3 regions of the Fictibacillus iocasae genome follow, and region 1 is predicted to be linked to each of the others. Evidence: riboswitches for the same ligand, from Rfam matches in the RefSeq annotation. Region 1 holds a riboswitch; each other region holds the start of a gene.
What was found. A riboswitch is a leader RNA that binds a small molecule or an ion and turns the genes downstream of it on or off. The one in region 1 is predicted to bind S-adenosylmethionine.
Positions count from the first base shown of each region.

Region 2: another riboswitch for S-adenosylmethionine. It lies ahead of ACFQPF_RS16155 (Fur-regulated basic protein FbpA); the one in region 1 lies ahead of ACFQPF_RS01145 (MetQ/NlpA family ABC transporter substrate-binding protein).
Region 3: another riboswitch for S-adenosylmethionine. It lies ahead of mtnK (S-methyl-5-thioribose kinase); the one in region 1 lies ahead of ACFQPF_RS01145 (MetQ/NlpA family ABC transporter substrate-binding protein).

Region 1 covers NZ_JBHTCP010000002.1:244,295-247,370, reverse strand. The annotation lists gene ACFQPF_RS01155 (hypothetical protein) at 1-805, opposite strand, end outside; gene ACFQPF_RS01150 (hypothetical protein) at 1,011-1,169, opposite strand; gene ACFQPF_RS01145 (MetQ/NlpA family ABC transporter substrate-binding protein) at 1,182-2,003, opposite strand; SAM riboswitch class I at 2,206-2,321, opposite strand; gene ACFQPF_RS01140 (alpha/beta hydrolase) at 2,382-3,076, opposite strand, start outside.
Region 2 covers NZ_JBHTCP010000050.1:90,733-93,808, forward strand. The annotation lists gene ACFQPF_RS16150 (LLM class flavin-dependent oxidoreductase) at 71-1,069, shown strand; gene ACFQPF_RS16155 (Fur-regulated basic protein FbpA) at 1,117-1,272, opposite strand; SAM riboswitch class I at 1,370-1,493, opposite strand; gene ACFQPF_RS16160 (mechanosensitive ion channel family protein) at 1,632-2,492, opposite strand; gene ACFQPF_RS16165 (LapA family protein) at 2,600-2,905, opposite strand; gene ACFQPF_RS16170 (STAS domain-containing protein) at 3,043-3,076, shown strand, end outside.
Region 3 covers NZ_JBHTCP010000014.1:76,963-80,038, forward strand. The annotation lists gene mtnA (S-methyl-5-thioribose-1-phosphate isomerase) at 1-636, opposite strand, end outside; gene mtnK (S-methyl-5-thioribose kinase) at 640-1,842, opposite strand; SAM riboswitch class I at 1,961-2,118, opposite strand; gene ACFQPF_RS08675 (carbon-nitrogen family hydrolase) at 2,205-2,984, opposite strand.

The DNA.
Region 1 (3,076 bases):
GCCCGCCTCTGAGTTTATGATCATTGTTTCCGTACTTTTCAAACCCTTTCATATGAAAGAAATTCCGATTCTTCTCTTGAAAAAGGTCAAGCTTTTCCAGTTCATCTGGGTGTTTGACAGCCATTTCACGCACAATCTCTTCTAATGTTTTGTTTTTGGCTGTTATATCCAGTTTATCAGCTAAACTAAGGATCTGCTTTCGGCGAATTTCTTGAACAATTTCGTGCGTTTCTTTATTCGATGAAGAGATGCCGAGTTCCTTTGCTTTTTTTGAGATCTTTGCTTCGCGGACCTCTTTAGCAAGCACTCTTATTTCTTTTCCTTCTGTTTTAATGTTCAGCTTCTTGGCTTCACTTTTCATTGTGGCAGTCCTTACATCTTCCGCTAATTGGCGGAAATTTTTGTCATCAATGCTCACACCAAGCTTTTGAGCTTCCTTTTTCAATTCGGCTTGTATAATTTCTCTCGATATTTCTCGGAAGCTTTTTCCATCAATCGTGACGTTATTTTCTTTTGCCCGCTTCTTCAGTTCCGTTTCTCGAACCTCTCGAGAAATTTCTTCTGTTTCTTTACCTGAAGTACTGATACCTAGCATCTTTGCTTTTGCTTTAATGATGGCTGGATCCAATTTATAACCATGCCCGCTATGGTGATGCCGTTTTTTATTGAAGTGTTCAGCTGCATTTTCTCTAATGTCTTTTTTTGAATTATCATGGTCCGTTGCCGCAAGTACCGGCACCGCTCCAATTAAACCGAGTGAAAGCATGCCCGCTGCGACATATGTTGATTTTTTTGATTTAAACATCTTTCATTCCTCCTGTTATATGGTGAATTTTACAGGCAATAGTTCGTCCCGCATTAATAATGTATCCCACCAATATGTCAGGTCGATGTCAGAAGAAAAATTAAGTATATTAAAAACAAAAAAATCGGGGTCCGGTACCAATGAAGAAAATCGGCGTGATTGCCCCTTTTCTTTGTGATGGTACCGGACCCCGAAATAATTCTTGTTAGATTCGCTTGCTCACTCTTTTTTGATAGAGTTTGCGTTTGGTTTTGTGGTTAGCAGCTTGTGAAGCGGCATCTGCCATGACCTTCTTTAAATAAGGACTCAGTTCAACGTCCTCTGTCATAACTTTTCTTTGCCAAGAAAGGTGATCTTTATCCAATGTTCTATCTCCTTATTTGCTGACTGGCAAGACGGACCCTTTGTATTCTTTGTTGATGAATTCGGCAATATCTTCAGACTGCAGCACTTTTACAAGTGTTTTGATTCCCTCCTTCTTCTCATCTCCTTTGTTGACTGTGATGATGTTTGCGAACGGTGAATCCGGTCCTTCTAAAGCAATAGAATCTTTCTTTGGATTTAGACCAGCGTCAATAGCATAGTTCGTGTTAATGACGACCGCGTCGCCTTCTTTGTATTCAAATGCTTTTGTAAGAAGGCCTGGTTCGATGTCTGCTTTGAATTTCAGGTTCTTTGGGTTATCTGTGATGTCGCTAAGCTGCGCTTCATATCCTTTGCCTTCTTTTAGTTTGATTCCCCCTTCTTTTTCGAAGATAGATAGGATGCGCCCATGTTCCGCTACTGAGTTGCTAAGAATAACCAGCGCTCCATCCGGAAGCTCCTTCAATGACTTATATTTGTGGGAGTACACACCCATTGGTTCAATATGTACAGGGCCAGCATCTACAAAGTCATATTCTTCATTTTCCTTTAACTGCTGATTTAAATAAGGAATATGCTGAAAATAGTTGGCGTCAATTTCTTTTTCGTGAAGCGCCTTGTTCGGTAGGATGTAGTCTTGGAAAGTAACAATTTTCAAATCAATGCCCTTATCCTTTAGCAATGGTTTTGCTTCTTCTAAAATTTCTGCATGCGGTACGTTGGATGCTCCTACAGTAAGTTTGGTTGTTTTTTCTGATCCACTTGTTGCATCAGAACAAGCTGTCAATCCTAGTGCAAGTGCCCCTATTGCCAAACCTTTTAATATCTTTTTCATTTTTATTGCCCCCTAAATTCTCTTTAATGGTTTTTCTGACAAACCTTTAGCTCTGAAGTGACTTCGGGCTGAACCTTTTTCACTCCGGAATTTTGCACCCTCCTGTACTTTTGACAATTACTCTTTAAGAGGCGGAAAACATGACAAAAACCCTCTGTCTTTACATTAAGAGACAGAGGGTTTCAGTAGACATCCGATTATCCTCTCATCTCTCAGCTTTTGCTGTTAGATTTAGCACCGTTTTCATGGCTGGCTATTCAGCATGAATGGTTGCCGGGCTTCATAGGGCTAATTCCCTCCGCCTGCTCTTAATAAGAGTGTATTCCTATCAAATTACTTTGTATTATGGATGATACTGTTAATAATGTCAATCATTATTTATGAAGTTTTTTTAGCCATGCGTTCTTCGCTACTTGTTCTGTATCGCATCCACTTTTTCGTTCTATTGATTAGCTGATCAAAATGAGGTCCTGTTGAAAAAGTATGGCACGCACCTTGAATCAGCGTCTTTTCGGCTTTTTCTTTTAAAGAATAAACGTAATGCTTGGCATACTCTGATGTAATTACCTTGTCCCCTGTTCCGTGAATAATCAGTGCATGGCCGTTAAATCTCGCTATTTTTTCGATAGGGTTAAAACGCTTCAGCGACTCTAAAAATTTCGGTGTCAGAGTGTAACCTAAATGATCAATACAGCGGCTTTTTTCGATTTCGTCACATTCTGCCGGTCCAACGATAGCTGAAATGTCATCATACGGTCTTCCTACTGCAGACCATAAAACCAGATTCTTTACTCTATGATCTTTTGCTGCAGTAATAGCAGCTACCGCACCACCCAGGCTGTGTCCAATCAAAGTGACTTGATTACGGTCTACACCCGGCAGTTCCGTTCCAAAGGTGATTACCGTTTGAGTTTGTTCAATTAGGTCATCAAATGAGTTCTCGCCATACTGACCCTCGCTCTCACCACAACCTGCATAATCAAATCGCACAACAATGTTACCTTCTCTCTCAAGCTGCACAGCTGATTTAACAAATAATCGGTCTACACCAATACGGCTGCTCGTAAATCCGT
Region 2 (3,076 bases), on a different contig from region 1:
ATATCGTTGGACATCGTATTTTAAGATAACGATAATAAGAGTACGACAAAGAGAAGAAAGGATTTTATTCTTGAAATTAAGTATATTGGATCAATCACCTGTCTCTAATGGGATGAGTGCCACCCAGGCACTGCATAATACGATCACACTCGCCCAAGAAGCCGAAAAGCTCGGTTACTACCGCTTTTGGGTGTCAGAGCACCATAACAGCGACAGTCTGGCTGGCTCATCGCCAGAAGTACTCATCTCGGCGATCGCGGCGAAAACCGAAAATATCCGTGTGGGCTCTGGCGGTGTAATGCTGCCTCATTACAGTGCCTATAAAGTCGCAGAAAATTTCGCCGTCCTTCAATCGCTGTTTCCTGACCGCATCGATCTTGGCATCGGGCGGGCACCTGGCGGGATGCCGCTTGCGACCATGGCGCTGCAGGAGAACGCCAGCCGCGATATTCGTGACTATCCGAACCAGATTGATGATGTAGCAGATTACCTGCACGGACGCACTGAGCATCATCGCTTTCAAGGTTTGAAAGCCACACCGCAGCCTGAGACGTCGCCTGAACTATGGCTCCTCGGCTCAAGCGGTTCTAGCGCGAGTGTAGCGGCCGAAAAAGGCGCCGGCTTCTCTTTTGCGCATTTTATTAATCCGATCGGCGGGCCGCAGGTGATGAATACTTATCTTCAAGCGTTCACGCCTTCTCACATCAGCCAAAAACCGGCCAACAGTGTAGCTGTTTTTGCTGTTTGTGCCGAAACGGAGGAAGAAGCGGAGAGGCTCGCTTCAAGTCTTGATCTCTCCATTCTTCTCATTGAAACAGGCAAAAGCCGAAACGGTATTCCAAGCGTCGAGCAGGCGGAATCATTCCCGTATACACCGTTTGACCGGGAACACATCGCGAACAACCGCGGCCGGATTATCGTCGGCACACCCGCGAAAGTGAAAGCTCAGATTGAGCGCCTTGCGAGGGCATATCAGACTGACGAAGTCGTGATTGTCAGCATCATTCATGAATTTGAAGCCAAGCTGCAATCTTATAGGCTCATTGCAGACGCATTTCGAGGTGAATGATCGGAAAAAAGCAGGATCGCCATGATCCTGCTTTTTTAATTTTACTGTTACGACGTCTCCTCACTCGGCCTTAGGAGCAGCTGCTTATACTCGCGTTCGAGATCTTCGAGGGAGACTTCATACAGATGCCTTCCATCACTCGTTTTATAAATATTATGACCGAGCAAGCTGGTAATCAGCTTGTCTTTTTGATCGTCGTTCATATGTATCCGTCTCCCTCCTTTTAAACGTAAAAAAACGTCTCTCCTTTTTATAAAAGAAGAGACATTCGTTAGACTGTTCATACGTCCGCACACGCTCTTCTTATCTTTCCGACGCTGCTGTAAAGAGAATAGCGTCCGATGGATTTGGCACAGTACCGTTTAATTCCAGCCTGCTGCCGAGGGTTCAAAGGGCCAGATCCCTCCCCCTCTCATAATAAGAAAAAACATTATTCACTTATATTAAATGTAAGCGGTTTTCATGAGAAAGTCAAATGCCGGGGGCCGGTACGTTTCCATTGCATCCTTTGAGTTTCCTTGTATGAAGGAAATGCGTACCGGACCCCGGATTAACGTTAGCTCTATGCCATCACTTTCACTTTCTTTTCGATATGCACCTGATGAGGATAAGGGATTTCGATTTCCGCTTCATCAAGGGCTTCCTTAATGGCTTTTCTTAACTCTCTTTCTACGCCCCATTGCTCCATGTTTGTTGTCTTTGCCAGAATTCGTATGACAACTTCAGACGAGCCAAAGCTTTGAACACCTAACACGTTAGGTCCTTCAATGATGTTTTCATTCACTTCCTTCACGCTCTCACACGCCGAACGGATCACCGCTAAGGCTTCATCGATGCTTTCTTCATAGGCGATGCCGATGTCGACAAGCGCTTGCATGTTTCCTCGTGAATGATTGGCAACTGTACTGATCTCGCGGTTCGGCATATAAAAAAGGGTGCCGTCAAACGCTCTGACGTGAGTGGTTCGTAAACCGACTTCCTCCACGATGCCTGAAACACTGCCAATCGTGACAAAATCTCCAACGTCCATTTGTTTTTCCAGCAAAACAAAAAAGCCTGTTACGATATCACTGACAAGGCCCTGTGCACCAAATCCTATGGCGAGTCCAAGAATACCTGCACCAGCGATGAGTGTTTTAATATCCAGCCCGAACAATTCGAAAATAATTCCTGCAAATACAAAAATCAGGATATAAGAAAACAGGTTAAGTACAAGCTTTTGCAAGGTGACGACACGGTTTGTCGTCATTCTTTTATTTTTCGCTGCTTGATCGAACATACGGCTGATGACCGTTTTGCCGATTGTTTTAACGATAAAAAAGATGATGAGAATGATGCAAAGCTTTAAGAAGATCATCCAAGATTGCACCATCATTTCTCCCCAGTTTACTTTAAGCAGCCATTTTTCTATTTTTTCCATCATGCCCTCACTCCTATGCCGTTCTTTGCTGCGCTTTCCAAATTACATTATTCGTGCTCAAATCCTGTTTATGGCAAGCAAAAAGAAAAAATCCTGCAATGTAAGCAGGATTATTCTTCTTGTGCTTCTTTTGCCTGATAGTCGACCACACGCTCGAGCTTTTTACTGTCATTGTCTGCCTTCGCTTGCTGTTCATATCTTTTTATCGCAGCCCTAAGCTGTACAATTTTAATAAAGCCGAGCATACCGACCGATAATCCCCCAATCGCAGCAGAACCAAGGATAATAAGCACAAGCGGCCAACTCGCCTTGCCGAAAATATAATTGAATTCTACTGGATTGCCATTTACCACTGCAAATGCAGCAATCACCAGAGCAAACAATAGTCCTAACAGTAAGTAAGCCTGCATCTTCATTACATCACTCCCTCTAGTACAATGAGCACAAATATTGTTAATTGCACATTATATCAATCTTTTTTCAATTAAACATGTTACTCTAAATTAGATGAACAAAAATATTGACTATACTCAAATACTGGCGGTGTTGCCCTTTGAAATTATCCACCGAAAACTTGCATGCCCTTT
Region 3 (3,076 bases), on a different contig from region 1:
TCCATTTGCTTGAAGCTCCCAGGCTGTCAATCTGGAGCCTTGCAGCACCGGGCGCGTCTCGTTTGCATATACCGAAAGATTCCATCCTTTTTCTTTGGCAATATAAAAGGGAGCAAGTGCTGTTCCATAACGGGCGGTCGCTATGCCTCCTGCATTGCAGATCGTCATGAGCGCGTCGCCGTTCTTTAAAAGAGAGAGGGCATGCTCGCCGATTTTGCGGCACGTTTCTTCATCTTCTTTTTGAATTAAAAGAGCTTCTAATTCAATCAGAGACACAGCTTGCGCGACGCTTTCTGCTTTTGCCGCCGCTTCTGTGATACGGCGTATCGCCCAAAACAGATTGACAGCAGTCGGACGGGAAGTGGCAAGATAGTCATGCTGTTTCTGCAAAGCAGCAAGAAACGCAGGCAAATCCTCGCCTTTATACTGCTTAGTCCAAATTACGAGGCCGAATGCAGCGGCGATTCCAATTGCCGGTGCACCACGCACGTTAAGTTTAGAAATCGCATCCCAAACGTGTTCAATTTTTGTAACGTTTAAGTAAACCGTATGTTCGGGAAGCTGCTGCTGGTCCAATATAAGCAAATGGTCGCCTCTGTACCGGACTGATGAAATTTCGGTTTGTGTAAAACTCATGATTTATGCTCCTCTTATGATGGATGTGAATTGCTCGATAGACGAAATGGATTTTCTAGACTTGATCAACGATGTGCCAAGATGCAGCGCTTTCTTTTTGAGGAAGAGCTGTACATCCTCGCACGGGATGCTGTCTAAGTCAGCAACGTGCGCAAGTCCGATTGTACGGCGGATGATCTCACATCCTGCAAACCCAACACTGTCAATGAAGGTTTTTTCCAGAACATTTTGTAACACACCCGGAGTACGAGCGAAAACTTCTTTGCTCTCCTCATGAACAAGTCTTGTAAACTCGTTTTGAAAAACAGTCCATGTCTCTTGAATGACAGTCAATAACGTTTCCTGAGTCTCTTTGCGGTTGAACGGTTCTGAAGAATGGTGATGCTGAGATAAATAATTTAAAGCGATATTGGCAAAAAATTGGCCAAGGTCAAAACCTATCGGACCGTAAAAAGCGAACTCAGGATCAATGACTTTTGTTGATTTTTCCGTGACGAAAATACTGCCTGTGTGAAGGTCTCCGTGAAGCAGCACTTCCGCTTGAGTAAGGAACTGATACTTCAATGTTGCCGCTTCTTTTTTCAGCAGTTCATCATTCCAAATTTTTTCAACATCAGGTTTTAATGCAGAGGAAAACTCGTTTGTGTCGTGATCGAAGAAAGGATCTGTAAAGACGAGATCTTCCGTGATTTTACAGAGCTCTGGATTGCTGAAGTGCTGCACGAGCTTTTTCTTCTCGAACGGATGCAAATAAAAATCACTTGTATAAAAAGCTGTTCTTGCCGTGAACTGTCCAATGTGAGCTGCTAGTTTGCTGAAAGCAGTGCCTTCTATCAAGCTCTTTCTTAAAATAGAGTGATCTGACAAATCTTCCATTATCGTGACAGCGAGAGTGCTGTCACTGTAGAGTACTTTTGGTACTAGATCTGGAACATATTTTGCCGCAAGGATGAGTGCTTCGCTTTCGATTCTCGCTCTATCCAATGTCAGCGGCCAGCTTTCACCAACCACTTTCGCGTAAGGCAGAGCTTGCTTCACAATAATAGATTCAGTGCTGCTTTGAACCCGAAAGACGAGGTTCAAGTTGCCATCGCCTATTTCAGAAACAGCAAGATCATGGCCGTCTATTAATTTCAGCTTTCTTACTAAAGCAGCCGCATCTTCGTTAGTCAGCGGCTTATATGTGTTCTCTGTGAGTACTGTCATTGTTATTCCCCCTAAAAACCTTTTGTGATTATTAATGATTCTCGTTAAATTTACAAACATGACCAAAATAAAAGAGCCTCTTTCATAAGAAAGAGGCTCGGAATATTTGTTTCCGTGCCTCTTATCTCGCAAACGGATTGTTTGCTGGAATTAGCACCGTGCCATGCGCAAGCTTTACTTGCGGCCCCATGTGAATGGAGCCCCATTTTACAATGGTATTACGGTCGGTTGCTGGGCTTCATCGGGCCAATTCCCTCCACCTGCTCTTGATAAGAGACGTGCTATTTGATTACTTGTCACACTAGACTGACAATTCATAATTGTTATACTAAAACATGTAATAACAATTTGTCAACAAAAGTTTAATACAAATTTTCTCGTCGGTCTTCAAAAATAGGAATACGAGATCTTACCTCATCTGAGAGAGCAGGATCGATGTCGGCTGACAGCAAGGTTTCGTCATGAGAGCCTGCTTCTGCCACAATTTCACCCCAAGGATCGATAATGAGAGATTGTCCGGCAAACGTATTAGCAGGGTCTTTTCCTATACGGTTGCATGCAACAATGTAGCATTGGTTTTCAATGGCACGCGCCGTCAGCAAAGTGCGCCAGTGTTTGTCACGCTGAATTGGCCATTGAGCGGGAACAAACACAATCTTTGCGCCTTCAAGCACAATTTTTCTAACCCACTCCGGAAACCTTATATCGTAGCAGATCAATCCTGCGCACTGAACATCATCTATTGCAAAATGTGCGGTTTCACTTCCTGCAGTAATAAACTTTTCTTCGTTCATGAGCCGGATTAAATGTGCTTTGCTGTATTGTCCGTTCAAGGTACCATCACGGTCAAACACAAGCATGGTGTTGGAAACTTTCCCGTCTTTTTCATAAGCGATGGAACCTCCAACGATGTGGACGTGATGCTTTTTAGCAAGACCGCTTAAAAAAGAAATCGCGTTACGGCCTTCTGTATCTGCAATCTCTCCAAGTCTTTCAAGGTCATAAGCTGTATCCCACAGCTCCGGCAGCACGATGACTTCTGCTCCATCTTCAGCAGCTTGAGTGATCCATCGTAAGGCTTTCTTTCTGTTTTCTTCTGGATTTCCATAGATCACATCAAATTGCGCGCACGTAATTTTCAATTGTTTGCCCTCCGAAAATTTCTTTGACAGAATTAAACATAGCGTATAACATTACTCATTAGAATTTCAAGAACAATCAGAAAAGAATGAGT